3 regions of the Streptomyces sp. NBC_01298 genome follow, and region 1 is predicted to be linked to each of the others. Evidence: riboswitches for the same ligand, from Rfam matches in the RefSeq annotation. Region 1 holds a riboswitch; each other region holds the start of a gene.

What was found. A riboswitch is a leader RNA that binds a small molecule or an ion and turns the genes downstream of it on or off. The one in region 1 is predicted to bind cobalamin.
Region 2: linked by a shared signal. The riboswitch ahead of OG730_RS13280 (energy-coupling factor ABC transporter permease) and the one ahead of OG730_RS14465 (ribonucleoside-diphosphate reductase subunit alpha) in region 1 are both predicted to bind cobalamin.
Region 3: linked by a shared signal. The riboswitch ahead of metE (5-methyltetrahydropteroyltriglutamate--homocysteine S-methyltransferase) and the one ahead of OG730_RS14465 (ribonucleoside-diphosphate reductase subunit alpha) in region 1 are both predicted to bind cobalamin.

Annotation. Positions count from the first base shown of each region.
Region 1 covers NZ_CP108414.1:3,255,565-3,265,864, forward strand. Annotated here, with positions in the region: gene OG730_RS14430 (carbohydrate ABC transporter permease) at 1-829, opposite strand, end outside; gene OG730_RS14435 (carbohydrate ABC transporter permease) at 886-1,917, opposite strand; gene OG730_RS14440 (extracellular solute-binding protein) at 2,099-3,379, opposite strand; gene OG730_RS14445 (GntR family transcriptional regulator) at 3,676-4,440, shown strand; gene OG730_RS14450 (carbon starvation CstA family protein) at 4,639-6,792, shown strand; gene OG730_RS14455 (CstA-like transporter-associated (seleno)protein) at 6,789-6,986, shown strand; gene OG730_RS14460 (GNAT family N-acetyltransferase) at 7,111-7,608, shown strand; cobalamin riboswitch at 7,675-7,803, shown strand; gene OG730_RS14465 (ribonucleoside-diphosphate reductase subunit alpha) at 7,964-10,300, shown strand, end outside.
Region 2 covers NZ_CP108414.1:2,983,707-2,994,006, forward strand. Annotated here, with positions in the region: gene OG730_RS13260 (hypothetical protein) at 1-167, shown strand, start outside; gene OG730_RS13265 (SsgA family sporulation/cell division regulator) at 388-795, shown strand; gene OG730_RS13270 (AMIN-like domain-containing (lipo)protein) at 902-1,438, shown strand; gene OG730_RS13275 (flavodoxin family protein) at 1,473-2,198, opposite strand; cobalamin riboswitch at 2,308-2,501, shown strand; gene OG730_RS13280 (energy-coupling factor ABC transporter permease) at 2,531-3,250, shown strand; gene OG730_RS13285 (energy-coupling factor ABC transporter substrate-binding protein) at 3,259-3,606, shown strand; gene cbiQ (cobalt ECF transporter T component CbiQ) at 3,610-4,359, shown strand; gene OG730_RS13295 (energy-coupling factor ABC transporter ATP-binding protein) at 4,365-5,189, shown strand; gene OG730_RS13300 (hypothetical protein) at 5,208-5,930, shown strand; gene OG730_RS13305 (PadR family transcriptional regulator) at 5,940-6,497, shown strand; gene OG730_RS13310 (EF-hand domain-containing protein) at 6,542-6,754, opposite strand; gene OG730_RS13315 (tRNA-dependent cyclodipeptide synthase) at 7,009-7,815, shown strand; gene OG730_RS13320 (cytochrome P450) at 7,796-9,034, shown strand; gene OG730_RS13325 (YncE family protein) at 9,132-10,300, opposite strand, start outside.
Region 3 covers NZ_CP108414.1:7,745,865-7,756,164, reverse strand. Annotated here, with positions in the region: gene OG730_RS35455 (helix-turn-helix domain-containing protein) at 245-964, shown strand; gene OG730_RS35450 (nucleobase:cation symporter-2 family protein) at 1,332-2,750, shown strand; gene metE (5-methyltetrahydropteroyltriglutamate--homocysteine S-methyltransferase) at 2,812-5,145, opposite strand; cobalamin riboswitch at 5,320-5,542, opposite strand; gene OG730_RS35440 (DUF1269 domain-containing protein) at 5,869-6,360, shown strand; gene OG730_RS35435 (SulP family inorganic anion transporter) at 6,484-8,208, shown strand; gene OG730_RS35430 (hypothetical protein) at 8,257-8,688, shown strand; gene OG730_RS35425 (hypothetical protein) at 8,679-9,200, shown strand; gene OG730_RS35420 (MMPL family transporter) at 9,394-10,300, opposite strand, start outside.

The DNA of each region.
Region 1 (10,300 bases):
TCACGGCGCCGGCGGTCATGCCGCCGACGGCCTTGCGCTGGAGGAAGACGAAGATGAGCAGCACCGGGACCGCGAAGAGCGAGGAAGCGGCCATGGTGGCGCCCCAGTCGTTGCCGAAGGCCGTCTGGAACTGGGTGAGCCACAGCGGCAGGGTCTGCGCGGTCTTGTCCTTGTGCAGGATCAGGACCATCGCGAACTCGTTCCAGGCCGTGATGAAGCCGAAGAGCGAGGTGGACATCAGGCCGGGGGCCAGCAGCGGGAAGATCACCTTGCGGAAGGCCTGGCCGCGGGTGCAGCCGTCGATCTGGGCGGCTTCCTCCAGGGTCACCGGGACCGCGGCGATGAAGCCGCGCAGGGTCCAGATGGTGAAGGGGAGGACCATCACGAAGTAGATCGCGGTCAGCACGCCGAGGTTGTTCAGCATCTCGGCGTCGCGGACGATCATGTACATCGCGATGACCATGACCTCCCAGGGCGCCATCTGGGCCAGCATCACGGCGAGCACGAGGCCCTTGCGGCCCTTGAACTTCATCCGGGCGATGGCGAAGCTCGCGGCGAGGGCGACGAGCAGGGCCAGCGCGACGGCGCCGACGGTGACGATCAGGCTGTTCGTGACGTAGGTCCAGAACAGGTCGACGCCGGTGGCCTTGGTGAAGTTGTCCAGCGTCGGGGTGAAGACGAAGACGGGGTCCTTGGAGAGGATCTCGCTGGACGGCTTGAGCGCCGAGGAGAACATCCAGTAGACGGGGAAGATGAAGACGACGGCCAGGAGCAGGGCGCCGAGGTTCTTGGCGACGGCGCCGGGGCGGACCGGCCGGCGGTTGCGCACCTGGGCGGGCTTCGCGGACGGCGCGGTGGTCGCGGGCTTCGGGGCGGTGGTCGTGGTCACTGCTCCTCCTCCTGCTTCAGGATCAGACGGAAGTAGAAGGACATGACGATCACGAGCATCAGGATGGTCAGGACGGAGATCGCCGCGGCCAGGCCGTAGTGGAACTGGCTCTGGCCCTCCACGTAGGCGAAGACGGGCAGGATCTCGGAGCCGCGGTCGGGACCGCCGGCCTTCATCGCGTACACCTGGGTGAAGGCCTTGAAGACCCAGATCACCTCGAGGAACGTGGTGACGAGGAAGAACGACTTCAGGTTCGGGAAGACGACCTTCCAGAAGGTCTGCCAGCCGTTGGCGCCGTCCATGCGGGCGGCCTCGTACAGTTCGCCGCTGACCGTGGTCAGACCGGCGTACATGTTGAGGGCGACGAAGGGGATCGAGCCCCAGACCACCAGGACCGTCACGATCACGAGGGTGGAGAAGCCGGTGCCGAACCAGTTGTGCTGGTCGTACCCGGAGAAGCCGAGCGTGCGCATCAGCCAGTTCATGACGCCGAACTGCTCGTCGAACAGCCACTGGAAGACGGTCACGGAGGCGACGATCGGCATGGCCCAGGCCATCACCAGCGCCATCGACAGGACCAGGCGCATCCATTTGCCGAGCTTGTTCAGCAGGATGCCTATGAGGCTGCCGATGATCATGATCAGCGCGACGTTGGCCGCGGTGAAGGCGAAGCTTCGGACGACGACGGTCCAGAACTGCGAGTCGCCCAGCAGCTGGGTGTAGTTGTCCAGTCCGGCGAACGGCGCCTTCCGCTGGATGAACTCGATCTTGTCGACCGTCTGGAACGACAGGATGATGTTCTTGATCAGCGGATACAGCAGCAGGCCCGCCATGCTGAGCACGGCCGGCCCGACCAGGAGGTAGGGCCACCACCCCGCGGGGAGCGACTTTCTGCTCTTTCCGCTCCCGCGAGGAGACGTGGACGTTTCCTTGGCACCGGCGGGCGGCGGCGTCTCGGCCACCCCTGCGGACTTCTGTGGTGCGTCCTGTGGAGCGGAGGTCGCCGCTCCCTGGGAGTGCACGGTCATGTCTGGCTTCCTCGCGGTTGACTGTGGCGACCCGCACCCGCTTCCCCGCTCGGAGCAGGCGGCGCTTACTTCTGTCAATGCGCGACCGGGGGCGCGGCGGACGCTCGGGACGCCCGCCGCACCCCCCGGTGCGATCACTGCTGTTACTGCGTACTTCAGGTGATGCGGTACTTCGGCCGTGCTACTTGTTGATGCGGTTCGCGATCTCGGTGTCGGCGTCCGCGCCGGCCTTGGCCGGGTCGGTGCCGTTCAGGACCTTGGTCATGAAGTCCTTGATCGGGTTGGGCTCGGTCTCGACGTTCGCCCAGCCCGGGGTCACCGGGGTGATCTTGCCGTTGGCGCCGGCCTTGGCCATGGCCTCGGCGAAGGAGCCCGCCGGCGGAGCGAAGTTCGCGCCCACCTGGTTCGGGAGCAGCGCGCCCTTGGTCTCGGCGGCGTACTTGGTCATCTGGTCCTTGCCTGCGGCGAGGGCCAGCCACTCCTTGGCGAGGTCCTTGTTCTTGGAACGCTCGGCGATCGCCAGGTTCGAGCCACCGAGGAACACGGTGCCCGGCTTGTCGGCGGTCTTGCCCGGGATCGGGAAGTAACCGAAGTCGGCTTCCTTGCCCGCGTCCTTCAGCGCCTTCTCCGCGCCGCCGGCCTCCCAGCCGAGACCGATCCAGGACGAGACGCCGCCCTTGGGAACGATGTCGGTGGACTGCTGCGGGGTCGCCTCGTCCTTGTCCTTCGGGGCGGTGGAGAAGGACTGGAGCTTCTTGTAGAAGTCCATCGCGGAAGCGGCCTGGGGGGTGGCGAGGCCACCCTTCCACTTGGCGCCGTCCTTGGTGGCGAGGTCGCCGCCCTCGTCCCAGATGAAGCCCGCGAGGACGTACCAGCTCTGGCCGGGCAGGTAGATCGGCTGCGACTTCGGGTCGGCCGCCTTCAGCTTCTCCAGACCGGCGACCCACTCGTCGCGGGTGGTCGGCGGGGTGACGCCGGCCTTCGCGTAGGCCTTCTTGTCGTAGACCACGACGCGGTTGGCCGCGTACCACGGAGCGGAGTACAGCTTGCCGTCGATCTCCGCCGAGGCCAGCATGCCCTTCGCCCAGGCGTCCGCGCCGAGCTTCGCCTTGTCCTTCGTCAGCTCTGCGAGGCCACCGGTGACCGCGTAACCGGCGGTCTGGGTGTTGCCGAGCTCCAGGACGTCCGGCGGGGTGTCCTCGGAGAGGGCCGTCGTGACCTTCTCCTGGATGCCCTTCCACTGCTGCGTCTCGACCTTGACGGTGACGCCGGGGTGCTTGGCCGAGAACTCGGCGTTGACCGCGTCGATCCAGGCCTTCGGCGCAGAGCCGTCCATGACCCAGACGGTGATCTCCTTGGGGCCCGAGTCGGCCTTGGCCTTGTCGTCGCCGCCGTTACCGCACGCCGCGACTCCGGCCATCATGCCAACGACACTGACCGCCACGATGAGCTTGCGCTTCACGCCACCCTCCTCAGGGATGCTGCCTGCAACTTCCCTTGCCCGCCGCGGTGACTCAAAAAGCACCAAGTACTGCCCGTGGGGCCGGGATCCGATCCATATTGGTGTAGACCAGTAGCTGGAGCTTGGCCTAGACCTTTAGGGGTGTCAAGGGTCTAATGAGCGGGTGATCGGTCCGTTATCGGACCGACACCTGGGGGAGGGAGGAGGCCCGCCCTCCCTCCCGTGTCACGATGTGACCGCACATATCGGAGGAGCCGGTGACGGCAACGAAACTGGAGTCGGGAAGGCGGGCGGCGATGGCCACCGAAGGGGCGATCACGGAGCCGGACAGCGGGGCGGCCACCCGCACGGCACGCGTGCCCAAGTACTACCGGCTCAAGCGCCACTTGCTCGATATGACCGAAACCCTTCCACCTGGCACACCGGTGCCGCCCGAGCGCACGCTCGCGGCCGAGTTCGACACCTCGCGGACCACGGTCCGACAGGCTCTCCAGGAGCTCGTGGTCGAGGGCCGGCTGGAACGGATCCAGGGCAAAGGAACCTTCGTCGCCAAGCCGAAGGTCTCCCAGCCGCTCCAACTCTCCTCGTACACGGAGGACATGAGGGCCCAGGGCCTGGAGCCGACCTCCCAGCTCCTGGACATCGGCTACGTGACGGCCGACGACACCCTCGCCGGTCTCCTCAAGATCGCCACCGGCGGGCGGGTCCTGCGCATCGAGCGGCTCCGCCTGGCCAGCGGGGAGCCGATGGCCATCGAGACCACGCACCTGTCGGCCAAGCGCTTCCCCGCGCTGCGCCGTTCGCTGGTCAAGTACACCTCCCTCTACACCGCCCTCGCCGAGGTGTACGACGTGCGCCTCGCCGAAGCGGAGGAGACCATCGAGACCTCGCTGGCCACTCCGCGGGAGGCCGGACTGCTCGGCACCGACGTCGGCCTGCCGATGCTGATGCTTTCCCGCCATTCCCTGGACGCCGACGGGGAGCCCGTCGAATGGGTGCGTTCCGTATACCGCGGCGATCGTTACAAGTTCGTCGCCCGACTCCAGCGTCCCGCCGTCTGATTCGTAGTTGACTCTCGTTCCGCTATACGGACGGGGGCTTACGTCCAGCGGGCGGTCCCCCGTAGATTCCCTGCGCTCACGCAGATGATCAACGAGGGGACGAGGATCATGACGGAACCGGAACGGGAAGCTGCCGGGGCGGTACGGAACGCGGCGAGTCCGGGCACCACGCCGGACTCGCCTTCTCCATCAGGGGGCATGTCCCCCAAGGCCGTGGCCGTGTGGGTGCTGGTCGGGCTCGTGGGAGCCATCGGCTGGGGCGTGCTGGCGCTCTCCCGCGGCGAGGAGATCTCGGCCGCCTGGCTGCTCGCCGCCGCGCTGGGCTCGTACGCGATCGGCTACCGCTTCTACGCGCGCTTCATCGCGAACCGCGTACTGAAGGTGGACAAGACCCGCGCCACCCCCGCCGAACGCCTTGACAACGGTGTCGACTTCCACCCGACCGACCGACGGGTGCTCTTCGGCCACCACTTCGCCGCCATCGCCGGCGCCGGACCGCTCGTGGGCCCCGTGCTCGCCTCACAGATGGGCTACCTGCCCGGCACCATCTGGATCGTCGTGGGCGTGATCTTCGCGGGCGCCGTCCAGGACATGGTCACGCTCTTCTTCTCCACCCGGCGCAACGGCCGTTCGCTCGGCCAGATGGCCCGGGACGAGATCGGCCCGGTCGGCGGCGCCGCCGCGCTGATCGGCGTCTTCGCCATCATGATCATCCTGCTGGCCGTACTGGCCCTGGTCATCGTCAACGCCCTGGCGCACTCGCCGTGGGGCGTCTTCTCCATCGGCATGACCATCCCGATCGCCCTCTTCATGGGCGTCTACCTGCGCGTCCTGCGCCCGGGCAAGGTCACCGAGGTCTCCGTCGTCGGTGTCGCGCTGCTGCTGCTCGCCATCGTCGCGGGCGGCTGGGTCGCCGAGTCCTCGCTGGCGGACACCTTCACCCTGGAGAAGGAGACGCTGGTCATCTGGATGATCGCCTACGGCTTCGTGGCGTCCGTCCTGCCGGTGTGGATGCTGCTCGCCCCGCGCGACTACCTCTCCACCTTCATGAAGGTGGGCACCATCGGGCTGCTGGCCGTGGGCGTGGTCATCGCCATGCCGACGCTGAAGATGCCGGCGGTCACCGAGTTCGCCTCGCGCGGCGACGGGCCGGTCTTCGCGGGCTCGATGTTCCCGTTCGTCTTCATCACCATCGCCTGCGGAGCGCTGTCCGGCTTCCACTCCCTGGTCTCCTCGGGCACCACCCCGAAGATGATCCAGAAGGAGACCCAGGTCCGGGTCATCGGCTACGGCGCGATGCTGACCGAGTCCTTCGTCGCCATCATGGCGATCATCGCGGCCTGCATCATCGATCCCGGCCTGTACTTCGCCATCAACTCCCCCGGCGGGGTCGTCGGCGCCACCGTCGAGACGGCCTCGCAGGCCGTCACGAACTTCGGCTTCGCCATCTCCCCCGAGGCCCTCGCGCAGGCCGCGAAGGACGTGGAGGAGACCAGCCTGCTGTCCCGTACGGGCGGCGCCCCGACCTTCGCACTCGGAATGTCGGAGATCTTCTCGGCCGTGGTCGGCGGCTCCTCCATGAAGGCGTTCTGGTACCACTTCGCGATCATGTTCGAGGCCCTGTTCATCCTGACGACGGTCGACGCGGGCACCCGCGTGGGCCGCTTCATGCTCCAGGACACCCTCGGCAACGTGCACAAGTCCTTCAAGGACGTCAGCTGGAAGCCGGGCGTCTGGTTCGCCAGCGCGGTCGTCGTCGGCGGCTGGGGCTACTTCCTGTGGGTCGGCGTCAAGGACCCGCTGGGCGGCATCAACCAGCTCTTCCCGCTGTTCGGCATCGCGAACCAGCTGCTCGCGGCGGTCGCCCTGGCCGTCTGCACCACCCTGCTGATCAAGTCCGGCCGGCTCAAGTGGGCCTGGGTGACGGGCGTTCCGCTGGCCTGGGACCTGGCCGTCACGCTCACCGCCAGCTACCAGAAGATCTTCTCCGACAACCCGAAGATCGGCTTCTTCGCGCAGCGGGACCTCTACCAGGACGGGATCGACGCGGGCAAGGTCCTCAAGCCCGCCAAGAACATGGACGAGATGCACACCGTGGTCACCAACGCCACGGTGGACGGCGTCCTGTCGGTGTTCTTCGCCCTGCTGATCATCATCGTGCTCGTCGACGCGGCCCGGACCTGCCTCAAGGCCATCCGCAAGCCCGAGTCGGTCACCCTGGTCGAGGTCCCGTGGACCGAGTCCAAGCTCGTCGCCCCGGCCGGCCTCATCCCCACCGCCGAGGAGCGGGCCGAGCTCGCCGCGGCCGGCCTCGACTCGGGCGGAGGCCGCGTGAAGGAGCCGGTCGCGTGACGCGCCTGCGCCACGCGCTGGGCCGGGCCCGGTTCTTCGTACGGGAGTTCTCGGGCGAGGCGGCCTACGACCACTACGTCGCCCACGCCCGTACGCACGACCCGGACGCGCCGGTCCAGTCGCGCCGGGCCTTCGAACGGGCCCGTACGGACGCCCGCGAGGGCGACCCGCGCGAAGGGTTCCGCTGCTGCTGAACCGGTGGGCCCCGGAGGCCGACCGATGCCGCTGAACGGCCGGGCCCACGGGGCCGCCGCGTTCCGCCGTCCACCCGACGGAACGCGGCGGCCCCTTCTCTTCCCCTGGCGCACACTCGATGCCATGGACATCATCATCAGGACGGCGGCGACCGCCGAATACGAAGAACTCGGCGAGATCACCGCACGGGCGTACCTCGACGACGGACTGCTGCACTCCTCCGAGGACGACCCCTACCTGAACCGGCTGCGCGATGTCGCCGGCCGGGCCCCCGACGGCGAGGTCCTCGTCGCGGAGTACGAGGGCACGCTGCTCGGCGGTGTGACCTTCGCCCCTCCCGGCAGCCCGCTGTGCGATATCGCGGGCCCGGGCGAGGCGGAGTTCCGGATGCTGGCCGTCTCCCCGGCGGCGCGCGGCCGCGGCGCGGGCGAAGCCCTCGTACGGGCCTGCGTGAGCCGCGCCCGGGAGCTGGAGGGCGTGGACCACCTGGTGCTGTCCACCACGCGGAAGATGCTCGGGGCGCACCGGATCTACGACCGGCTGGGCTTCGTACGGACCCCCGAGCGGGACTGGTACCCGGTTCCGGGCCTCCCCCTGCTCACCTACCGCCTGGAGCTCTAGCGGCGCGCCGCCCCCGAGGAGCGACACAACATGTGGGGGCCAACGCAAGCACCGGCCCCCACATGTATGCTCATGCTCGCTGTCGTCGCAGGGGAATCCGGTGAGAATCCGGAACTGTCCCGCAACGGTATGAAATGCACCGACTCGATCGGCGCATCCGCAAGTCCGAGGACCTGTCGACAGTGCTCCCGGTTCGACCGAACCGGGTGCAGACACGTCCGGGCCTCGCGGTTGGGCCGGTGGACGCCACGTGGCGCACGCGCACTGCCCTGCCAGGCACGCGCTCCCCCACGTGCGCCCCCTCGCGCCCCGCACCAAAGGTGTTCCCGGAGCCGAGCGAGGGAGAGCTCCCCCCGTGACCATCGCGCCTTCCGCACCGCGCGCCGCGTCCGACCCGTCCGCCCATGAGGGTCCGGGGGCCGCGCTCCTGCGCACGCTCACCGAGCTGACCGCCGACCTGCCCGACACCGACCCCGGCCGGGTCGCCGCCGCCGCGCTGCGCGGCCGCAGCGCCGCCGCCGACGAGGCGGAGCTCCGTACGCTCGCCACCGAGGCGGCCGCCGGGCTGATCTCCGAGGACCCGGCGTACTCCCGCCTCGCCGCCCGCCTGCTGACGCTGGCCGTCCGCGATGAGGCCGCCGGCCAGGGCTCCACCTCCTTCTCCGGCTCCGTCGAGGTCGGCCACCGCGAGGGCCTGATCGCCGACCGCACCGCCGACTTCGTACGCCTGCACGCGGGCCGGCTCGACGCGCTGGTCGGGCACGCCCTCGCCGAGGGCGCCGACGACCGCTTCGGCTTCTTCGGCCTGCGCACCCTGCACAGCCGCTACCTGCTGCGCCACCCGATCACCCGCCAGGTCATCGAGACCCCGCAGTACTTCATGCTGCGCGTGGCCTGTGGCCTCGCCGAGAACGATTCGGTCCAGGCCGTCGAGGAAGTGGCCTCGCTCTACCGGCTGATGAGCCGCCTCGACTACCTGCCCTCCTCCCCCACCCTCTTCAACTCCGGCACCCGGCACCCGCAGATGTCCTCCTGCTACCTGCTGGACTCCCCGCTGGACGAGCTCGACTCGATCTACGACCGCTACCACCAGGTCGCGCGCCTGTCCAAGCACGCCGGCGGCATCGGCCTCTCGTACTCCCGCATCCGCGCCCGCGGTTCGCTGATCCGCGGCACGAACGGTCACTCCAACGGCATCGTGCCGTTCCTGAAGACCCTCGACGCCTCCGTCGCCGCCGTGAACCAGGGCGGCCGCCGCAAGGGCGCCGCCGCGGTCTACCTGGAGACCTGGCACGCGGACATCGAGGAGTTCCTGGAGCTCCGCGACAACACCGGCGAGGACCAGCGCCGCACGCACAACCTGAACCTGGCGCACTGGGTGCCGGACGAGTTCATGCGCCGCGTGAACGCCGACGCCGACTGGTCGCTGTTCTCCCCGGCCGACGTCCCCGAGCTGGTGGACCTGTGGGGCGACGCGTTCGACGCCGCCTACCGCAAGGCCGAGGAGTCGGGCCTGGCCCGCAAGACCATGCCCGCCCGCGACCTGTACGGCCGGATGATGCGCACCCTCGCGCAGACCGGCCAGGGCTGGATGACCTTCAAGGACGCCTCGAACCGCACGGCGAACCAGACCGCCGAGCCGGGCACCGTCGTCCACTCCTCGAACCTGTGCACCGAGATCATCGAGGTCACCAACGACGGCGAGACGGCCGTCTGCAACCTCGGCTCGGTCAACCTCGGCGCCTTCGTGCTCGCCGAGTCGGGCGACATCGACTGGGAGCGCCTGGACGAGACCGTCCGCACCGCGGTCACCTTCCTCGACCGCGTCGTGGACATCAACTTCTACCCGACCGAGCAGGCCGGCCGTTCCAACGCCCGCTGGCGCCCGGTGGGCCTGGGCGCGATGGGCCTCCAGGACGTCTTCTTCCAGCTGCGGATCCCCTTTGACTCCGCCGAGGCGAAGGCCCTGTCCACGAAGCTCTCCGAGCGCATCATGCTCGCGGCGTACGAGGCCTCCTGCGACCTGGCCGAGCGCAGCGGCCCGCTCCCCGCGTGGGAGCAGACCCGCACGGCCCGCGGCGTCCTGCACCCCGATCACTACGACGTCGAACTGAACTGGCCGGAGCGCTGGGACGCGCTGCGCGCCCGGGTCGCCGCGACCGGCATGCGCAACTCCCTCCTCCTCGCCATCGCCCCGACGGCGACCATCGCCTCCATCGCGGGCGTGTACGAGTGCATCGAGCCGCAGGTCTCCAACCTCTTCAAGCGCGAGACCCTGAGCGGCGAGTTCCTCCAGGTCAACGGCTACCTGGTGCAGGAGCTCAAGCGGCTCGGCGTCTGGGACGCCCAGACCCGCGAGGCGCTGCGCGAGTCCTCCGGCTCGGTCCAGGGCTTCGGCTGGATCCCGGCGGAGGTGCGCGACCTGTACCGCACCGCGTGGGAGATCCCGCAGCGCGGCCTGATCGACATGGCGGCCGCGCGCACCCCCTTCCTGGACCAGTCGCAGTCGCTGAACCTGTTCCTGGAGACGCCCACCATCGGCAAGCTCAGCTCGATGTACGCGTACGCCTGGAAGCAGGGGCTGAAGACCACGTACTACCTGCGCTCGCGCCCGGCGACGAAGATCGCCCGCGCCGCGTCCGGCTCCGCGGTCCCGGCCGCCGCCACCCCGCTCCCGCAGGCCGTCGACGCC
Region 2 (10,300 bases), 270 kb from region 1:
GCGGGGTCGGCGGCAGCAACGCCGGCAACTCCTCCACCGCCCAGCAGGTCGCCTCGGGCTTCGGTGCCTCCAACCAGAACAACGGTGCCCAGGCCAACGGTTCGGGCTTCACCGCGATCGGCCAGTCCAACTCGCACGAGTCCTTCATCTACAACCCCCTCCCGTAGTTCCGGCCGGGGCCCCGCCCCGGTCGCGCACGCCCTTCCGCCGAGCCCCGCCCTCCCCCCGGAGGGCGGGGCTCGGCGCGTCGGGCCAAGAGGGGACGAGCGGCCCGGACGAAGGGGACCTTTGGCCACGGATGGGCGGCCCGGGGGTGGGCTAGCTTGCCCGAGTGGGCCTGCCGCACGTGCGCCGGCGGGACCCCGTCCCGAGAGAGAGGCGCCCCGCATGACCGGCACCGAACACCGCGTCCTCCCGCTCCGTTTGGAGGCCGCGCCCGCGCCCGTCCCGGTCCGGGGCGTCTTCGTGTACCGCAGCGACCGGCCCTACGAGATCTCCCTCGACTTCGAGGGTGCCGGGATGCACCTCGCCCACTGGGTCTTCTCCCGGGAACTGCTGCTCGACGGCCAGGTCTGCGCCACCGGCGAGGGCGACATCCAGGTGTGGCCGCGCTGGAAGGGCACCGAGCCGCGGGTTTTCCTCGCCTTCAGCAACGGCGCGCAGTCCTGCGTGGTGTCCGCCCGGGCCAAGGACGTACAGGCGCTGTGCCGCCGGATGACCGAGCTGGTACCGCGCGGCCGGGAACACCGGTACTACGACCTCGACGCCGAGCTGAGCGCCCTCCTGCCCAGCTGAACCGGCTGGACCGGCCGAACCCGGTGAACCCGGTGCAACCGCAGTCGTACCGGGCGCGTCTTCACGGCTGACACCGTTCCCCGTCTCTCGGAATCGAGGGGACGCCATGAACCGTCCACGCCGCCGGCAGGCCACCGCACTGGGGTTGGGCGCACTGCTCGCCGCCACTCTGGCCTTCGCCGCACCGGCCTCCGCCGCAGCCACGACCGCAACCCCGGCCACACCCGCCACCACCACCGCCACCGCCACGCCGCTCGTCGTCAATGCCCGCTGGGGCGGTCACTGCACGTACGACCGGGTGGTCGTCGACCTGCGGGGATACGTACCCGAGGTCACCGTGACCCCCGTCCCGAAGCTGGTCTACGACGGGTCCGGCAAGCCCGTCCCGCTGGCCGGGCGGTACTTCCTGGAGATCCGTCTGCACCCCGCCGCCGGACACGACGAAGCGGGCAACAACGTCTACCTCGGGCCCAAGCTCGTCAAGATCTACCTGCCCAAGCTGAAGGGCCTCGCCCTCACCGGCGACTACGAGGGGTACGTCACCCTCGGCGCCGCCTTCGACACCAAGCCCGCCTACACCTCGTTCAAGCTGCACGCCCCGGAGCGCTTCGTCCTGGACGTCGCGCACCCGAACGTCTGCTGAGCACGCACCGCCGGCGGGAGACCGGGCCCGGCCGCTACCGGTGCTCGGGGTTCGGGAAGTCGAAGCGGCAGCCCGCGTCCCACAGGGAGCGCTGGTTGCCGTGCGCCGGCATCCCGCCGGCCCGCTTGAGCAGGGCGGCCAGATGCATGAGGTTCCAGCTCATGAAGGTCGTGTTCCGGTTGGTGAAATCGTTCTCGGGACCGCCGGATCCGGGGTCCAGGTACGAGGGCCCGGGTCCGGCCTCGCCGATCCATCCGGCGTCGGCCTGCGGGGGGATCGCGTAGCCGAGGTGCTGGAGGCTGTAGAGGATGTTCATGGCGCAGTGCTTGACGCCGTCCTCGTTGCCGGTGATCAGCGCCCCGCCCACGCGCCCGTAATAGGCGTACTGGCCCTGCTCGTTCAGGATCGACGAGCAGGCGTAGAGCCGCTCGATGACCTGCTTCATCACCGAGCTGTTGTCCCCGAGCCAGATCGGGCCGCACAGCACCAGGATGTCGGCGTCCATGATCTGGCTGTAGAGCACCGGCCACTGATCGTCGTCCCAGCCGTGGTCGGTCATATCGGGCCAGACACCGGTGGCGATGTCGTGGTCGACGGCCCGGATGAGCGAGGTCCGGACCCCGGCCGCCTCCATCACCGCGCGGCTCTTCCCGATCAGGCCCTCGGTGTTGCTGGGCTCGGGCGATCGCTTGAGCGTGCAGTTGACGTACACGGCGGTGAGGTCGGAGTAGTCGAGGTCCTGCGCGGGGTCGGTAGCCACCCGTCCAGCCTCGCCGGGGCCCGGCGCGGCCGCCACCGGACCGCATCCGTCCGGGGCCGCCGCGGCCCGGCCCGACGGGGGCGGGTTTGTGACCGGTCCGTGCGGCCGACTAGGGTCAGCGGGCCTTGGTGTTCGGGAAACCGGTGGGAAACCGGTGCGGCCCTCGCCACTGTGATCGGGAAGTCCGGCTCCACTCCTGCGGGAAAGCCACTGGGCTGCGCGGGAGGTTCCGCGCTGCCCGGGAAGGCGGGGCATGGACGTCAACCCGTGAGCCAGGAGACCGGCCGGGGCGCGTTGTCCATCCACGAGGTGCTGGAGAGGTCTCCCTACCCATGCATATAGCCGAGGGGTTCCTGCCCCCTTTGCACGCGGTCGCCTGGGGCGCCGCGTCCGCCCCCTTCGTCGTCCACGGCGTCCGCGCGCTCACCCGCGAGGTGAAGGCCAACCCGGAGAGCACGCTGCTGCTCGGTGCGTCCGGGGCCTTCACCTTCGTCCTGTCCGCCCTGAAGATCCCGTCGGTGACCGGCAGTTGCTCGCACCCCACGGGCACCGGGCTCGGGGCGATCCTGTTCCGGCCGCCGATCATGGCGGTGCTGGGCACGATCACCCTGCTGTTCCAGGCCCTGCTGCTGGCGCACGGCGGGCTCACCACCCTCGGCGCCAACGTCTTCTCGATGGCCATCGCCGGCCCGTGGGCGGGTTACGCCGTCTACCGGCTGCTGCGCACGTCCGGGCTCCCGCTGATGGTGACCGTCTTCTTCGGCGCCTTCTTCGCCGACCTGGTCACCTACTGCGTCACCAGCGTGCAGCTCGCCCTGGCCTTCCCCGACCCGGCCTCCGGTGTCGCGGGCTCGCTCGCGAAGTTCGGGGGGATCTTCGCGGTCACGCAGATCCCGCTGGCCGTGAGCGAGGGGCTGCTGACCGTCCTGGTGATGCGGCTACTGATGGCGTCGAGCAAGTCGGACCTGGTCAGGCTGGGTGTCGCGAAGCTGACGGCCCCCCGTACCGGTGGTGGTACCGGTACGGCCACCGGAGAGAAGGCGGCGGCCTGATGAGCGGGATGTCCAAGAATACGAAGATCAACGGCCTGCTGCTGCTCCTGGTGGCGGCGCTGGCCGTGCTGCCGATCGCCCTGGGGCTGGGCGAGGGCAAGGAGGAGCCCTTCACGGGCGCCGACGCGCAGGCGGAGGCCGCGATCACCGAGCTGAAGCCGGATTACGAGCCCTGGTTCTCCCCTCTCTACGAGCCCCCCTCCGGCGAGGTCGAGTCCGCGCTGTTCGCCCTGCAGGCGGCACTGGGCGCGGGCGTGCTCGCGTACTACTTCGGCGTCCGCAAGGGCCGCCGCCAGGGGGCCGCTGCCGCCGCCGCTGCCACCACCACCGCCACCGCCACCGGCCCGGAGGCCTAGGCGGTGCTGCCGATCGACGTGGCCGCGCACAGCAGTCGCTGGCGCGGCCGGCACCCGCTGGAGAAGGCCCTGCTCGGGATCGGGCTGACGGTCACCGCCGTGTGCCTGCCGCCCTGGCCCGGCGGGCCGCTGGTGGCCGCCGCCACCCTCGCCGTGCTGCTCGGCCCGGCCGGAGTGGCCGGCCGGCAGCTCTGGCGGGCCTTCCGGATCCCGCTCGGCTTCTGCTTCACCGGGGCGCTGCCGCTGCTGTTCGCGGTCGGCGGCCCCACGGGGCCGGTCTCCCTGGCCCCCGACGGCCCCCGGACCGCCGCCGAACTGCTGCTGCGTACCTCGGCGGCCTCGCTCGGACTGCTGCTGTTCGCGTTCACCACCCCGGTCTCCGACGTCCTGCCCCGGCTGGTCCGGGCCGGGGTGCCGGCCCCGGTGGTGGACGTCGCGCTGGTCATGTACCGGATCGGCTTCCTGCTGCTCGACTCCATGGCCCAGGTCCGCCGGGCCCAGGCGGCCCGGCTCGGGCACACCGGTCGGGCGGCGGTGTGGCGTTCCCTGGCGGGGCTCGCCGCCACCTCCTTCGTACGGGCCTTCGACCGCGCGGCCAAGCTCCAGGCGGGGCTGGCCGGACGCGGCTACGACGGCGCCCTGCGGGTCCTCGTACCGGAGGCGGCCCTGTCGTGGCGCTTCCTGACGGCCACCGCGGGCCTGCTGGCGGCCCTGATCACCCTGACCCTCACCCTGAAGGGGCTCTTCTTGTGAACCCGGTGGCCACCCCCCTGATCGAGCTGTCCGGCGCGGGCTACGCCTACGAGGACGGCCCGGCGGTCCTGACCGGCGTCGACTTCGCCATCGCGCCGGGCCGGGCGCTGGCCCTGCTGGGCCGCAACGGCAGCGGCAAGACCACGCTGATGCGGCTGCTCAGCGGCGGCCTGCGGCCCGGCGCGGGATCGCTGCGGCTGGACGGCACGGAGGTCTCGTACGGCCGGGCCGGGCTGACCCGGCTGCGTACGTCCGTCCAGCTCGTGGTGCAGGACCCCGACGACCAGCTGTTCGCGGCCTCGGTCGAACAGGACGTGTCCTTCGGCCCGATGAACCTGGGGCTCCCCGCTCCGGAGGTCCGCGCCCGCGTGGACTCGGCCCTCGCCGCCCTGGACATCACCCCGCTCCGGGACCGCCCCACCCACCTGCTCTCCTACGGTCAGCGCAAGCGCGCGGCGATCGCCGGGGCGGTGGCGATGGCTCCACGGGTGCTGATCCTGGACGAGCCGACGGCCGGGCTCGACCCGGACGGCCAGGAGCGGCTCCTCGACGTCCTCGCCGGCCTGCGGGCGTCCGGCACCACGGTGGTGATGGCCACCCACGACGTGGACCTGGCGGTCCGCTGGGCCGACGACGCGGCGGTCCTGACCCCGACGGGCATCCGCTTCGGCCCGGCCGAGGCCCTCCTCTCGGACCCGTCCCTCCTCACCTCGGCGGGCCTGCGGCCGGCCTGGTCCCCGGCGGTGGCCGCGCTGTTGCGGGCCCACGGCCTGCTGGCGGCGGACGCCCCCGGGCCCCGTAATCCCGAGGCGCTGGCCGCCTGGCAGTAGGTAGGTTCGCGGTTCGTGATGATGATCGAGACATCGAGCGAGCCACTGTCCCTCCGGTGGGACGGCGAAGAACTGGTGGACGCGGTCGGCGGGTTCCGCCGCTGGCCCCCGGACGGGACCGAGCACTCCGGTGGGTTGCGTTACCCGCGCGCATTCGACCGGGCCGCACACTCGCCCTCCGGCCGCTGGGCAGTGATCTACACGGAGCGCGGCACGAAGGCCCTGCTCCTGGACGGCGAGCGGATCGCGCGCGAGCTGAGCCGCAGCTCCTACCAGGCCTCGGCCTACGACTACCCGATCGTGCTCGGCACGCTGCCGGACGGCAGCGGCCCGCGAGCCCCGGGACTTCTTCCACTCCCGGCTCGCCGTGAGTCCGGACGGACGGCGCCTGCTCTCCGCCGGCTGGGTGTGGAGCCCCGGGCACTGCGTACGGCCGAGCTGGGCGTCTGGTCCTGCGCCCAGGGGCGCTGGACGCACCGCAGCGGCGGCGGCGACGACTGGGGAACCGTCGTCCCGTGCGGCGGGAGCCGTGTCATGTCCCTGTACGGCCACCCGCGCCTGATCGAAGCCACCGACGGCACCGTCCTCGCACAGTGGCCCGAGGTGGCGGTCTCCCGCCGGGACGGGGCGTACGGGGTCACCCACATCCCCTCGCCGGTGACGGCCCTCCACCCCGACGGGTCCCGCCTGGCCGTCGCCGTGGAGACCGGCATCGCGGTCCTCGATCTCCCCCAAACCTAGGATGGCCGCATGTCGCTCCCGCACGCCATCCTCACCGCCCTGCTCGAGAAGCCCTCGTCGGGGCTGGAGCTGACCCGGCGGTTCGACAAGTCGATCGGGTACTTCTGGTCCGCGACGCACCAGCAGATCTACCGGGAGCTCGGCCGGCTGGAGGAGGCCGGGCTGATCCGGGCACTGCCCAGCGAGGGGCCCGTACGGGGACAGAAGAAGGAGTACGAGGTACTGCCCGCCGGGAGCGCGGAGCTGGCGCGGTGGGTCGGGGAGCGTCAGGATCCCAAGCCGGTGCGGGATCCCCTGCTGCTGCGGATCCGGGCGGCCGCGGTCGTGGGGCCGCAGGGCCTGGCCGCGGAGCTGCGGCGGCATCTGGAGCTGCACCGGGCCCAGTTGGCCGTGTACGAGGGCATCGAGGAGAAGGACTTCCCGGCCGGCCGGGACTCCGACGAGGACCGGCTGCGGCGTGTCGTGCTGCACGCGGGAACCGGGCTGGAGACCTTCTGGCTGCGCTGGCTGGAGGAGGCCCTCGCCGAGGTGGAGGGCATGACCGGCGGGACCGGTCGGCAGACCTGACGCGCGCCCCCGGCCCGGCAGGGGGCCAGAGGCGGCGCGGGGACTTACTTGTTCAGGGAGGCCCAGAACTCGTCGAAGCTCAGCAGGCCGTCGTCGTTCGAGTCCTTCGCGGCGATCACGGCCTCCGCGACCGGGCCGGTGACGAACGGGTCGCCCATCGCCGCCATCGCCGAACGGAACTCGTCGGCCGTCACGAAGCCGTCACCGTTCACGTCGAACTTGCCGAACGTCGTCCGTGCGCTCTCGATGTCCGCCACTGGGTCCACCCCTTCTTGGTGCTTGTTGACCGGCTCAGGGTAGCGGCATGCCCGCCCCCCTCACGCCCCGGGTCCCGTTCGAGCGGCAGATAGAAATTCAATTACTCTTCCGTAGTGCGGAAGCGATAATTCCAGCCAACAATTCAAGCCCCCACTTGTCACGCTCCGGGACCACCGCATAACGTAGCGACATTGCCGCCACACCGGGAGCGCAGGGCTCCCAGGGACAAGCGGCAACAAGGGCGATCACACAGGTGACGATCACAGCTGACGCATCATTCGAAGTTCTGCCCTTCACCCGCACTTGCCACCACATCTGGGAAGACGGCGACCATGTGCTCATCGGAGTGAGCCCCGGAAACAGCTACTTCAGCTCCGAGCGCATAACCAGCCTCTCCCGGTGGGCCACGACCCGCTTCGCACAGGTCGACTTCGTCTACGCAGACCTCCACGTGGACAGGATGTTCGCCGCCTTCGGCTACACCCGGGAACACGCGGAGAAGCGTGCGACAAAGGAAATCAAGGCAGTCCGGCGAAGAATTCTGAAGGGTGTGGAGGAATCAGGACCTCCGCACGCCGAGATCCGAGTGAGGGCACTGTCGGAGTTCCAGGAGAACCCCGTCTACCAACTTCTGCACCGGCGCGTGCTCCATTTCCTGGAGACCGACGACAAATTCCGCAAGGGCTGCGAGGAAATGGCCCTGCATTTTGTCGGTTCCAAGTTGCGGGAAGGTGAATCAATCACCGACGCACAGTTGCAGGTGTGTTTCGATTACATGGCGGCCGAGCTGCCGTTCTTCATCGACACCCCGAGCATTCTCGACGTGCCGTCCTCCGTGGCGGCCTACCACGTCAAGATGCCGATGACCGACCTCCTGTTCGCGCGCGGTGGGGGACTGCGCGCGACGAGGAACCAGGCATACGCCGTGGTGCGCCCCGAGCCGGACGAAAAGGCGCAGAGCAACCCGAACCACCCGACCACGAGCACGAGCACGAGCACGCACGCGAACGCGCACACCGCACCAACCGAAGGGACCGTCGATGAGCGTCGAGCAGCTTGAGGGCACCGGGCAGACCACCGAGCCCCTCATCGACTTCCCGCTCTCGCGGCGCGGCGACGTGCTCCCCGAGGAGTGCACCTGGCTGCGCGAGAAGGCGCCCGTCGCGAAGGTCCGTACCCTCACCGGGGATCCGGCCTGGCTGGTGAGCAGCTACGCGCTGGCCAAGCAGGTGCTGGAGGACGAACGCTTCAGCCTCAAGGACACGGCGGGCGACGGCGTCCCGCGCCAGTACGCGCTGACGATCCCGCCCGAGGTCGTCAACAACATGGGCAACATCAACAGCGCCGGACTGCGCAACGCGGTCATGAAGGCGCTCAACCCGCGACAGAAGGGCCTGCAGGACCGGCTGCGCGCCACGGCCGGCGAGCTCATAGACCAGCTCCTCGCCGAAGGGGGGCCCGCCGACCTGCGGGCCGGCTTCGCCGATCCCTTCTCTGCGGCCATGCACTGCCAGGTGCTGGGCGTGCCGTTCGAGGACTGGCGCCGGCTGATGTCGGGGCTGGACGTCGCGTTCATGACCGCGCGCGAACCGTTCGCCGACTCCGCGCTCAACTGGTACAAGGACGTCGGCTACTTCGAGCAGCAGCTGAAGGCGCAGCTGGCGCTTCCTGCCGAGGAGCGTACGGGGCTCCTCGGCAAGTTCGCCGAGCTGAAGGAGGCGGACCAGGAGTCGGCGCACCTGACCGACGACATGTTCGCCACCGTCGCCGTCTCCCTCTTCGGGGCCGGCGCCGTCTCCACCTCCGCCTTCCTGACCCTGGCGGTCCTGGCGCTGCTGCAGAAGCCCGAGCTGATCGGGTACCTGCGCAAGCATCCGGAGCGCATGGGGAAGGCCGTGGACGAGCTGCTCCGCTGGAACCTGTCCGTCGGCGACGGCCTGCCGCGCATCGCGATGGCGGACATCCAGGTCGGGGACGTGCTGGTCAAGGAGGGCGAGCTGGTGCTCGTCCTGCTGGAGGGGGCCAACTTCGACCCCGAGGCCTTCGAGAACCCCGACGAGCTGGACCTGGAGCGCGAGAGCCCCAACGCCAACCTCGCCTTCGGCGCCGGCCGGCACTTCTGCCCGGCTTCCGCGCTGGGCCGGGCGCACGCCGAGATCGCGCTGGAGGTGCTGGTCGAGCGGCTGCCCGAGCTGCGTCTCGCGGTGCCGGCGGAGAACCTCGTGTGGCGGACCGGCTTCATCAAGCGCCTTCCCGAGCGGCTCCCCGTCGCCTGGTGAGGAGGCGGCGGTGAGCGGTCCAAAGTGCCCCGGGAGCTGTGCGAGCTCCCGGGGCACGGCCGTCTCCTGCGCACTCGCGCGAGCGCGCGCTCGCGGCCTACCGGAAGATGCCGGTGTGGCCGAGGGAGTAGCGGCCGGGCTGCGGGTAGACGGCGAGGCCGTGCGGGCCGCTGCCCACCGGGATCTTGGCGAGCTGCTTGCCGGTGGTGGTGTCGATGGCGTAGACCTCGGAGTTGTAACGGCCCGAGAGCCACAGCACCTTGCCGTCGGCGGAGACCCCGCCCATGTCGGGACTGCCGCCGTCGGGCAGCTCCCACTTCTTGGTCAGCTTGTTCTGCGTGAAGTCGAAGACGGAGACGGACCCTTCGCCCCGGTTGGAGACGTACATCTCCTTGGAGTCGCGGCTGACGTACAGGCCGTGGCAGCCCTTTCCGGTGGGCAGCAGCTTGGGGGTCTCGAACTTATCGCCGCCGAGCACCCACATGCCGTGCGCCATCATGTCCGCGACGTAGAAGGTCTTTCCGTCCGGCGAGACCTTGACGTCCTGAGGCATCGCTCCCTCGAAGGGGAGCTTCTGCTGGCCGATGACCTCCATCTTCTCGGTGTCGACCTTGAGCAGTTCGCCGGAGAACTCGCAGCTCACGATGAAGTAGCGGCCGTCCGCGGAGAAGTCCGCGTGGTTGACGCCGAAGCAGGTCACCGGGACGGTCTTCACGCGGTCCATCGTGTGCGGATCGCGGAAGACCAGCTCCTTGTCCATGGAGGCCATGACCACCGCGTACTTGCCGTTGGGCGTGAAGTACAGGTTGTACGGGTCGTGCACTTCCACGGGCTTTCCGGCCTCGCCGGTGGCCGGGTTGATCGGGGTGAGCGTGTGGCCCCGGTTGTTGTTGACCCAGAGGGTCTTCATGTCCCAGGAGGGGACCACGTGCTGGGGCTGGATGCCGACGGGGATGGTGTCGATGACCTTGTACGTGACCGGGTCGATGACGGACACCGTGTTGGAGCTGGTGTTCGGCACGTAGACGCGGGACGGGAAGTCCTTGACCACCGGGGAGAGCTTGTTCGGCCGGTCGGCCGCGTAGACGTCGTTCGGATCGAGGAGCGGCGGCATGCCGGCGAGGCCCGGCGGCACGGCGGGCACGGCCTTGGCGGGCACGGCGGGCCCCTTCGTGCCGAGCGCCTCGGCGGGTCCCTTGTCGGCCGCTCCGCAGCCGGCGAGGGCGGCGAGGACCAGGCCGGCCAGCAGCGCGGTGGCCTTCCGGG
Region 3 (10,300 bases), 4.5 Mb from region 1:
GTACGGAGAACGACCCGATTCCTCATCGCGGAATTTACTTTCCACTGTGGACGACAGCGACCCTACGAACCGACCCCCCGGCCGTCAACTCCTCCAGGGCGGCGAATCGATTCCTCCGATTCTTTGGACGTACGCACAATCGCCGTTGACCACGCCCTTTCGGCGTACACGGACCCCCGCCCCGGGCAGCCGCCGGGTTCCCGGGCCTTGGCGGGGGCGCCCCCTCGCCCTACGGTGTGCGGCTATGCCCTCCCAAGACGATCTCCACAGCCCCTCCGCGGGCGAAATGTCCCCCTACCCCCCGCTGGACCCGCGCCGCGCCGTCGGCGTGCGCGAGCGGCTCGGACTCACGCCCGGCCAGGTCGCCTGGGCCGTATCGGCCTTCCAAGGACACCCGTTCCACCCCGACACGCTGCTGGCCTGGGAACAGGGCACGGAGGTACCGACGGGCCATCAGATCAAGGCGCTGGCGGCCGCGTTGTGGTGCTCACCGGGCGAACTGCTCGGCGAACCGGCCACGCTCCTGCAGTGCCGGACGCTGCTCGGGCTGACGGTGGAGCAGGCGGCCGTGGGGGTCGGCATGACGCGCGACCGGTACGCCGAAGCGGAACGGCGCAATCGCTGGCGCGGGTCGGGACGGCAGACCCAGGCGCTGTTCGAGGTGCTCCGGCCGCCGCCCGCCTGCTTCGTCACGGCGTGCGGCAGGACGGGGCAGTTGCGCGTACTGCTGCGCGAGGCGGTCACCGGGTGGTGGCCGAACTACGTGGGCCCCGTCGCGAAGATCGCACCCGTGGAACCGGCGGAGATCCACCGCGCCCTGGAGCAGCTCCACCGGGAGTACCAGCGGATCGACAACCACGGCAGGACCGGCTCCGCCGCCGAAACCGTCGAGCGCGAGGCCCTGGCCTTCCTCGACCGGATCGACGAACAGCTGTGGCAGCGACTGCGGGTGCCGGCGGCCTGATCCCGCCTCCCTCCCACCCCCTCCCGCCCACTCCCCCCGCCTCCTCGATCCCGGGTCTTGACACGACCCCCTCGGCGTGAGGCACTAGAGCCACCCAGCCATACGGAAACTGCTTTCCGCATCGTGGACGATCCGTTCATGCAGTCTTCGGCAGGGCCGTCGGGGCTCGCTCACCCCACGGCACCCCGGTTCGGGCAACTCTTCCGTTCCCCGTCACCTCAGGGCACCTCCATGCCCCCGGGCCCTTCTGCCGCCCGCTCGACTGCGTCCTCGCACCAGTCCACACGGCCCCCCGAGGCACAGGCCGCGCCCCAGCGCGCCCCTCCCCCGGCGACCGCCGTGCCACAGCAGTCCTGGAGGTCCTTCCATGTCGTCCACCGCCGCCCCCAGCCCCACCCCGGCACCCGCCCCGGACCCGGACGCGGCGCCCGCCGCGAAGCATCCCGTCGACCAGACCCTGCCCTTCGGGAAGCTCCTCGGCGCCGGCCTCCAGCACGTGGCGGCCATGTACGCCGGAGTCGTCGCCCCGCCCCTGGTCGTCGGCATCGGTGTGGGGCTGAGCCAGGGCGAGATCGCGTTCCTGATGAGCGCCAGCCTCTTCGCCGCCGGCATCGCCACCCTGCTGCAGACGCTCGGCTTCTGGAACATCGGCGCGCGCCTCCCCTTCGTCAACGGCGTCTCCTTCGCCGGCGTGGCCCCGATGCTCGCCATCGCCAAGGCCGAGGGACCCGAGGACGCGCTGCCCGTGATCTACGGCGCCGTGATCGTGGCCGGGGTGTTCGGCTTCCTGCTCGCCCCCTGGTTCTGCAAACTCATCCGGTTCTTCCCGCCCGTCGTCACCGGCACCGTGATCACGCTGATCGGCCTGTCCCTCCTGCCCGTCGCCTTCAACTGGGCCCAGGGCGGCAACCCGCAGGCCCCGGACTACGGAGACGTCGAGCACATCGCCCTCGCCGCGGTGACCCTGCTGATCACCGTGGTGCTCCGCAGGGTCCTGCGCGGATTCCTCAAGCAGATATCCATCCTGCTCGGCCTCGTCGCCGGCACCCTGATCGCCCTGCCCCTGGGCCTCGCCGACTTCAGCGCCGTGGCCGACGCCGACGTGATCGGCTTCCCCACGCCCTTCCACTTCGGCGCCCCGCAGTTCGCCGTCGCCGCGATCGTCTCCATGATGATCGTGATGGTCGTCTCCATGACCGAGAGCACCGCCGACGTCATCGCCCTCGGTCAGATCGTCGACAAGCCCGCGGACGAGAAGACCCTCGCCGCGGCGCTGCGCGCGGACGGCCTGGGCACCGCGCTGAGCCCCCTCTTCAACGGCTTCGCCGCCAGCGCCTTCGCGCAGAACGTCGGCCTGGTCGCCATCACCAAGGTCCGCAGCCGCTACGTCGTGGCCGCGAGCGGCGGCATCCTCATCCTGCTGGGCCTGTGCCCGTTCCTCGCTTCGGTCGTCTCCCTGGTGCCGCAGCCCGTTCTCGGCGGCGTCGGCCTCGCCCTGTTCGGCACCGTGGCCGCCAGCGGCATCCAGACCCTCGCCCAGGCCGGGCTCGAGCGCGGTGACAACGTCCTCATCGTGGCCATCAGCCTCGGCGTCGGCGTGATCCCCATGGCCAGCGAGAGCTTCTACCACGGCTTCCCGGAGAGCATGCGCATCATCCTCGACTCCGGAATCAGCACCGGCTGCGTCGCCGCGGTGCTGCTCAACCTCGCCTTCAACCACATCGGCCGCACCGATGGGGACGACGCCCCGGAAAGGGAGCCCGCTTCCGCCGGGTCCGTGCACTGACGCACCGGCAGGAAGGCGGCGGGCACACGGGAACTCCGCGTGCCCGCCGTCCTGTTGGGGATCAGGCCCTGGGCGGGTTCTCCGAGCGCACCCGGCGGGCCGCCTCGACGAGGTTCTCCAGGGAGGCCCTCGTCTCCGGCCAGCCGCGGGTCTTCAGGCCGCAGTCGGGGTTGGCCCAGAGCCGTTCGGCGGGGATCGCCCCAAGTCCCTTGCGCAGCAGGGCAGCCGCTTCCGAGGCCGAGGGGATGCGCGGGGAGTGGATGTCCCAGACCCCGGGGCCGACCTCGCGCGGGTAGCCCGCGCCGGCGAGCTCGTCGGCGACCCGCATGTGCGAGCGGGCCGCCTCCAGGCTGATGACGTCGGCATCCAGGCTCTCGATGGCCCCGACGATGTCCCCGAACTCCGCGTAGCACATGTGCGTGTGGATCTGGGTGTCCGGCCGGACGCCGCTGGTGGTGAGGCGGAAGGATTCCGTGGCCCACGCCAGGTACTCGGCGTGGTCGGCGGCGCGCAGCGGCAGGGTTTCGCGCAGGGCGGGCTCGTCGACCTGGATGATGGACGTGCCGGCCGCTTCGAGGTCCTCGACCTCGTCGCGCAGGGCGAGTCCGACCTGGCGCGCGGTCTCGCGGAGGGGCTGGTCGTCGCGTACGAAGGACCAGGCGAGCATGGTCACGGGACCGGTGAGCATGCCCTTGACGGGCTTGGCCGTCTGCCGCTGGGCGTACGTGGTCCAGCGGACGGTCATCGGGTCGGGGCGGGAGACGTCCCCGGCGAGGACGGGCGGGCGGACGTAGCGGGTGCCGTACGACTGGACCCAGCCGTGCTGGGTCGCGAGGTAGCCGGTCAGCTGCTCGGCGAAGTACTGGACCATGTCGCCCCGTTCGGGCTCCCCGTGCACGAGCACGTCGAGGCCCGTCTTCTCCTGGAAGGAGACGACCTCGCGGATCTCGGCCCGGATGCGGTCCTCGTAGGCCGCGGTGCCGATGCGTCCGGCGCGCAGGTCGGCGCGGGCGGTGCGCAGTTCGGTGGTCTGCGGGAAGGAGCCGATGGTCGTGGTGGGGAGCAGCGGCAGGCCCAGGTGGGCGCGCTGCGCGGCGGCCCGTTCGGTGTAGGACTGGGCGCGGCGGCCGTCGGCTTCGGTGATCGCCGCGGTGCGGGCGCGGACCGCCGGGTCGTGGGTGATCCGGGAGGCGGCGCGGGAGGCCAGGTCGGCCCGGTTGGCGGCGAGTTCGGCCGCGATCGCCTCGGTGCCGCGGGCGAGGCCCCGGGCCAGGGTGCTGATCTCGGTGGTCTTCTGGCGGGCGAAGGCGAGCCAGCGGTGGATCTGCGGATCGATGTCGCGCTCGGCGTCGGAGTCGAGCGGGACGTGCAGCAGGGAGCAGGAGGCGGCCACGTCGACCCGGTCGGCGAGGCCGAGCAGGGTTCCGAGGGTGGTCAGCGACTCCTGGTAGTCGTTGATCCAGATGTTGCGGCCTCCGACCACGCCCGCGACCAGTCGCTTGCCGGGGATGCCGCCGACCGCGGCGAGGTCCTCGAGGTTGGCGGCGGCCCGGTCGGTGAAGTCGAGGGCGAGGCCCTCCACGGGCGCCTTCGCCAGGACGGGCAGGGCTTCGCCGAGCCGGTCGAAGTAGGAGGCGACGAGCAGCTTGGGGCGCTCGGTGAGGCCGCCGAGCTCGCGGTAGGCGCGGGCCGCCGCGTTCAGTTCGGCCGGGGTGCGGTCCTGGACCAGGGCTGGCTCGTCGAGCTGGACCCATGCGGCGCCCGCGGCGCGCAGTTCCGCGAGGACGCGCGCGTAGACGGGCAGCAGCCGGTCGAGCAGGGCGAGCGGGTCGAAGCCGGGAGCCACTCCGGGTGCGGGCTTGGCGAGGAGGAGGTAGGTCACCGGTCCGACCAGGACCGGGCGGGCGGTGTGGCCGAGGGCCAGGGCCTCCTTCAACTCCGCCACCTGTCGGGCCGGTTCGGCGGTGAACACGGTGTCGGGCCCGAGTTCGGGGACCAGGTAGTGGTAGTTGGTGTCGAACCACTTGGTCATCTCGAGCGGTGCCACGTCCTGCGTGCCGCGGGCCATCGCGAAGTAGCCGTCCAGGGCGTCCGCCGCGACGGCGGCCCGGTGGCGGTCGGGGATCGCGCCGACCATGACCGTGGTGTCCAGGACGTGGTCGTAGTACGAGAAGTCGCCGGTCGGAACCTCGGTGATGCCGGCCTCGGCGAGCTGGGCCCAGTTGGCCCGGCGCAGGTCGCGGGCGGTCTCCCGGAGGACTTCGGCGGTGACGCGGCCCTTCCAGTAGCCCTCGATCGCCTTCTTCAGTTCCCGGTTCCGTCCCTGGCGGGGGTAGCCGTACACGGTGGCCCGTACGGGCTCGGCTGCGGACTCGGCTGCGGACTCGTTGGTCACGGAACTCTCCTTCGCGAGCGTGTCTCCATGAACCCGGTGACGGGTCGCGGACGCGAAGGGTGCCGGAACGGGCGGGGCCGCCGGGGTCGCGTACGGCTGGGTACGCGACGGAGGGGTCCGCCCGAGGTGCACGCCGACCCGCCCACGAGGTCACCGGGAAACCGCGCGCGGTCGATCGCGCACGGGCAACGGGCAGGTCTTCGGACTCGCGGGCGCGCGGACCACCAAGGTCCGCACCTACTGGCCGTCGCTTCCCAGGACCGTTTGCGGTCCCAGTGCGTATGACGGCGGTCGTTCCCACTCACCGCTGCGGGGCAGTCCCGGATTCCCACCGGGTTCCCTCTTACGACGCCTCCCGCCTGGCGGACGGGGGCGAACCAGCTGCGCGGCCCACACTAGATCGACCGACCGGGGAACGAGCGCGACTTCGCACATGCCGGACGGTGAAATGAGACACGGGGAGGGCGTCTCCCGTCGTGACCGGCTACTTCTCCCGCTCGCGGTGCTCGACCCACGTCGTCCGCGGCGACGGCCTCGGCGCCGGCGTGGTCGGCGGCCGGCCGGCGGCTGGGGCGGATCCGTCCCACCGGACAGCCGGGTACGGGCGAATCACTCTGACGACTCGACAGGTGACAGCAAGTCACCTGAGAAGAATTGTGGCGAATTGTCTGATTATGGGTTGTACTGGACGCCGGCAACACCGTCCATGAACTGGAGCGTTACGTGGCATCCACGACTCTCACCGTCTGGAAGTTCCCCACTCCCGAGGGAGCGAAGCAGGCGGAGTCCGCCCTGCTCGCCCTGCAGAAGGAACAGCTCATACAGGTGCACGACGCGGCCGTCGTCACCTGGCACGAAGAGGCCAAGAAGCCGAAGACCCAGCAGCTGAACAGCCTCACGGGAGCGGGCGCGCTCTCCGGCACCTTCTGGGGCATGCTCTTCGGGCTCCTGTTCTTCGTGCCGCTGCTGGGCGCCGCCGTGGGCGCGGCGGCCGGGGCCATCGGCGGATCCCTCTCCGACGTGGGCATCGACGACCAGTTCATCGACGAGGTGAAGTCCGAGGTGAAGCCCGGAACCTCCGCGCTGTTCCTGCTCTCCTCCGACGCCGTGGTCGAGCGGGTCCGCGGCGCCTTCCCGGGCGGACAGGCCCAGCTGATCCGCTCCAACCTCTCCGGCACGCAGGAGCAGCAGCTCCGCGAGGTCTTCGCGGCCTGAGCGGGCACCCATCGAGACACCGCCGCGGCTCGGGACCGGGGGCCCTCCCCCGGTCGCGGGCCGCGGCGGCGCGACCGCCGCCCCGTGCGGGATTATCGCCGAGCTGAGGAAGGGGCCCGAGCGGTGAGCGTTCCGCGGACGGCAGGACCCGAGAACAGGACCGCGGCGGGCCTCGTGGCCCCCTGGCTGCGCCGCTACCGCGCCAGGCTGCTGCGGGGCGACACGCTGGGGGCCCTCACCGCGTGGGCGCTGATCGTGCCCGAGTGCGTGGCCTACGCGCAGATCGCCGGGGTTCCCCCGCAGAACGCCTTCTACGCGGCCCCGGTGGCCCTGCTCGTATACGCCCTGCTGGGCCGCTCCAACTTTCTCCTCATCGGGGCCACTTCGGCCGCGGCCGTGCTGTCGGCCGCCACCGTCTCGACCGTCAGCGCAGCCCCCGGGGACGCCGTGGGGCTGTCGGCCGCCCTGTCGGTGATCGTGGGCGCGGTGCTGCTGGCGGCAGGGCTGGCCCGGCTCGGGTTCCTCACCGCATTCCTCGCCGAACCGGCCCTGGTGGGCTTCCTGTTCGGGATGGCGCTGACCATCGTCGTCCGGCAGGCCGCCAAGCTCGTCGGCGTGTCCGGCGGTGACGGCGACTTCTTCGAGCGGCTGTGGACCGTCCTGTCCGGAGCCCCGCACTGGTCCCTGGTCACGCTGGCCGTCGGGGCGGGCGCGCTCGCCGTGCTGTTCCTGCTGGAGCGCTTCTTCCCGCGCCTGCCCGCCTCCCTGATCGTCCTGGTGGCAGCCCTCCTCCTGTCGGCGGCCCTCGACCTCGAAGGCCACGGCGTCGACACCGTCGGCCACATCCCCTCGGCCATCCCGGTCCCCCACCTGCCGGGGATCCCGGCCGCCGACTGGATCGCACTGTTCGGCGGCGCCCTGGGCGTGGCCCTGGTCGTCTTCGCCGAGGCCTTCAGCATCGCCAACCGCTTCGCCCGGGAACACGGCCAGGAGGTGGACGCCGACCGGGAGATGGCCGCCATCGGCTTCGCCAACATCGCCGTCGGGTTCTTCCGCGGCTTCGTCGTCTCCGGCAGCGCCTCGCGCAGCGCGGCCGCGGCCGGAGCGGGCGGCCGGACCCCGATGGTCTCGCTGATCGCGGCGGGGCTGATCCTGCTGACCGGCGCCTTCCTCACCCCGCTGTTCACGGACCTGCCCGAGCCGGTCCTCGGGGCCATCGTCATCTTCGCCGTACGCGGCTTCCTGCGGGTCGGGGAGCTGCGCCGCTACTTCCGCCTGGACCGGCGCAGCCTTCTGGTCGCGCTCACCTCCCTGTTCGGCGTGCTCCTCTTCGACCTGCTGCCCGGGCTGCTGCTCGCCGTCGCGCTCTCCCTCGTGCTGTTCATCGGCGCGGCCGGCCGGCGCAACGTCGCCCTCCTCGGCCGACTGCCCGGGACCCGGCTGTACGGCGACACCGCCGGACACCAGGACGCCGCCACCGACCCCGCCGTACTCGTCCTGCGCCCCGACGGCAGCCTCTTCTTCGGCAACGTGGACCGGGTGCGGCTGGCCGTACTGGAGCAGACGCGCGGCGCCCCGGTGGCGCCCCGGGCCGTGGTCCTGGACCTCACCGCCTGCTACCAGCTCGGCGTTCCCGTCCTGGACACCCTGGAGGAACTCCGCGAGGAACTCGACCGGCGGGGCGTCGCCCTGCACCTGGCCCGGCTGCGCTCACCGGCCGCCGCCGAACTCTCCCGCCATCCGCTGGGCGATCACCTGGCCGCGCACGGGATACACCGCACCGTGGACGAGGCGGTATCGGCCGCCGGGAGCCGGCTGCCCGAACTCCCCCCGGATGCAGCTCATTAGTTTGTATGTCAGGTTTTGACCAGAAGTTCCGAAAGGGGAAGGATTTCCATGAAGCGTCTCCCGATCACCGCGGCCCTGGGCGCGGCCGCGGCCCTGTTCCTCACGTCCTGTTCCTCGGACGACCCGAGCCCCAAGGCGCAGGCGACCCAGGCCGCCTCGGAGCTCTGCACCGGTCTGTCCACCCTGAAGGCCGACCAGGCCAAACTGGCGGCCCTGGACCCGGCTTCCGCGACGAAGGACCAGGTAAAGGACGCCGTCGACGCGGTCCAGAAGGACTGGGACAACGTCTCCTCCTCCCTGAAGGACCTGGAAGCCGCGAAGAAGTCGGCGGTGGGCACCGCCGTCGGCGACCTCAAGTCCGGCTTCGGGAACCTGCCCGGCGACACCACCGGATCCGAGGCCCTGACCCAGCTGAAGCCCCAGATCCAGAAGTTCGACGAGACCCTCGTCGCGGCCCAGGTCGGCGTCACATGCCCCTGACCCCCGTGCACCACAAGACCCGCGCGCACCACAAGAAGGCGATCCGCGGCGCCTGCGGCGCCCTGCTCGCCGTGGCGGTACTCACCACCACGGCCGGCTGCTCCGATTCGGACGGCGACGTGTCGAGCGGGGTGTCCAAGGCGGCCTCGGCCGCCGCCTCGGCCCAGTCGCAGGCCGCCGACGCGTTCGACTCGGCCACCGCGGCCGCGAAGAAGAAGCTGGACGAGGTCAAGGACGGTGTCGACGCCAAGGACGCGGTGACGCTCGGCAGCGTCACCACCGACGGCGACGGACTGTCGGCCGTCACCGTCACGGCCCGCAACACCGACGCGTCGACGAAGTCCTTCGCCGTCCAGGTCGATTACAAGGACGCCTCCGGCAACCCGCTGGACACGGTGGTCGTCACCGTCTCCGACGTGCCCGCCGGGCAGCCCAAGGACGCGACGGCGCGCAGCACCCACAAGCTCTCGGGCGAGGTGCGCGCTTCCCTCGGCACCGCGCTCAGGTACTGACCCGCCCCGCCGTACGCCCCGTCCGACCCCCGCGCCCCCGAGGGCCCGTCGGGCCGGGCGGGGCGTTTCGCGCTCCCACCGGAAGGGACCTTCGACCCGGCCGAGGGGAATGGACCGCCCGAACAAGCTGCCTCGGCACCGTCCTCGCCGCTTCGCCCGGGACCTTCGTCTTCGTCAAGAAGAAGGGGTGGCTCTAGGGCGCGCGTCGAGTCGTGGACGCGGGGGCCTCACCCGTGGATTCCCCGTCGGTGCCGGCCGGGCCGCCGGGAAGCATCCGGTCCAGCCACTTCGGCAGCCACCAGTTGCTCCGGCCGAGGAGGGTCATGGTCGCCGGAACCAGCACCATGCGTACGACCGTGGCGTCGATGAAGATCGCGGTGGCCAGGCCGAGCCCGAACATTTTGGTGGAGGGGTCCTCGGCGACGGCGAAGGACAGGAAGACCGCCACCATGATGAGGGCGGCCGAGGTGATGATCCGGGCGGTGCGCGAGACGCCCTCGACGATCGCCGTCCCGTTGTCGCCGGTGCGCAGGTACTCCTCGCGTACGCGGGAGAGGAGGAACACCTCGTAGTCCATCGACAGGCCGAACAGGATGGCGAAGAGGAACATCGGGATGAACGACACGATCGGAACCGTCGCTTCGAGCCCGATGAGTGCGCCTCCCCAGCCCCACTGGAAGACCGCGACCATGATGCCGTAGGACGCACCGATGCTCAGCAGGTTCAGCAGTACCGCCTTGAGCGGTACGAGTATCGAGCGGAAGACCAGCATCAGCAGCAGGAACGACATCGCCAGCACGGCGGCGACGAACACCGGCAGGCGTTGGCTGGTGCGTTGGCCCACATCCGACAGGCTCGCGGTGGCGCCGCCGACGTGGGCCCTGGCCGGGCCGTGCCCGATCGCCGTGGGCAGCACGTCGGTGCGCAGCCGGGCGATGGTGTCGGCCGTGGCCTTGTCCTGAGGGCTGGTGGTCGGGAACACCACGAGGGTCGCGATGCCGGTGGCCCGATCGATGTGCGTCGGCGCGACGGACGCGATGCCCGGATCCGCCGCGACCGCCCCGACGAGCCGGTCCAGCACTCCCGGATCACCGGCGGCG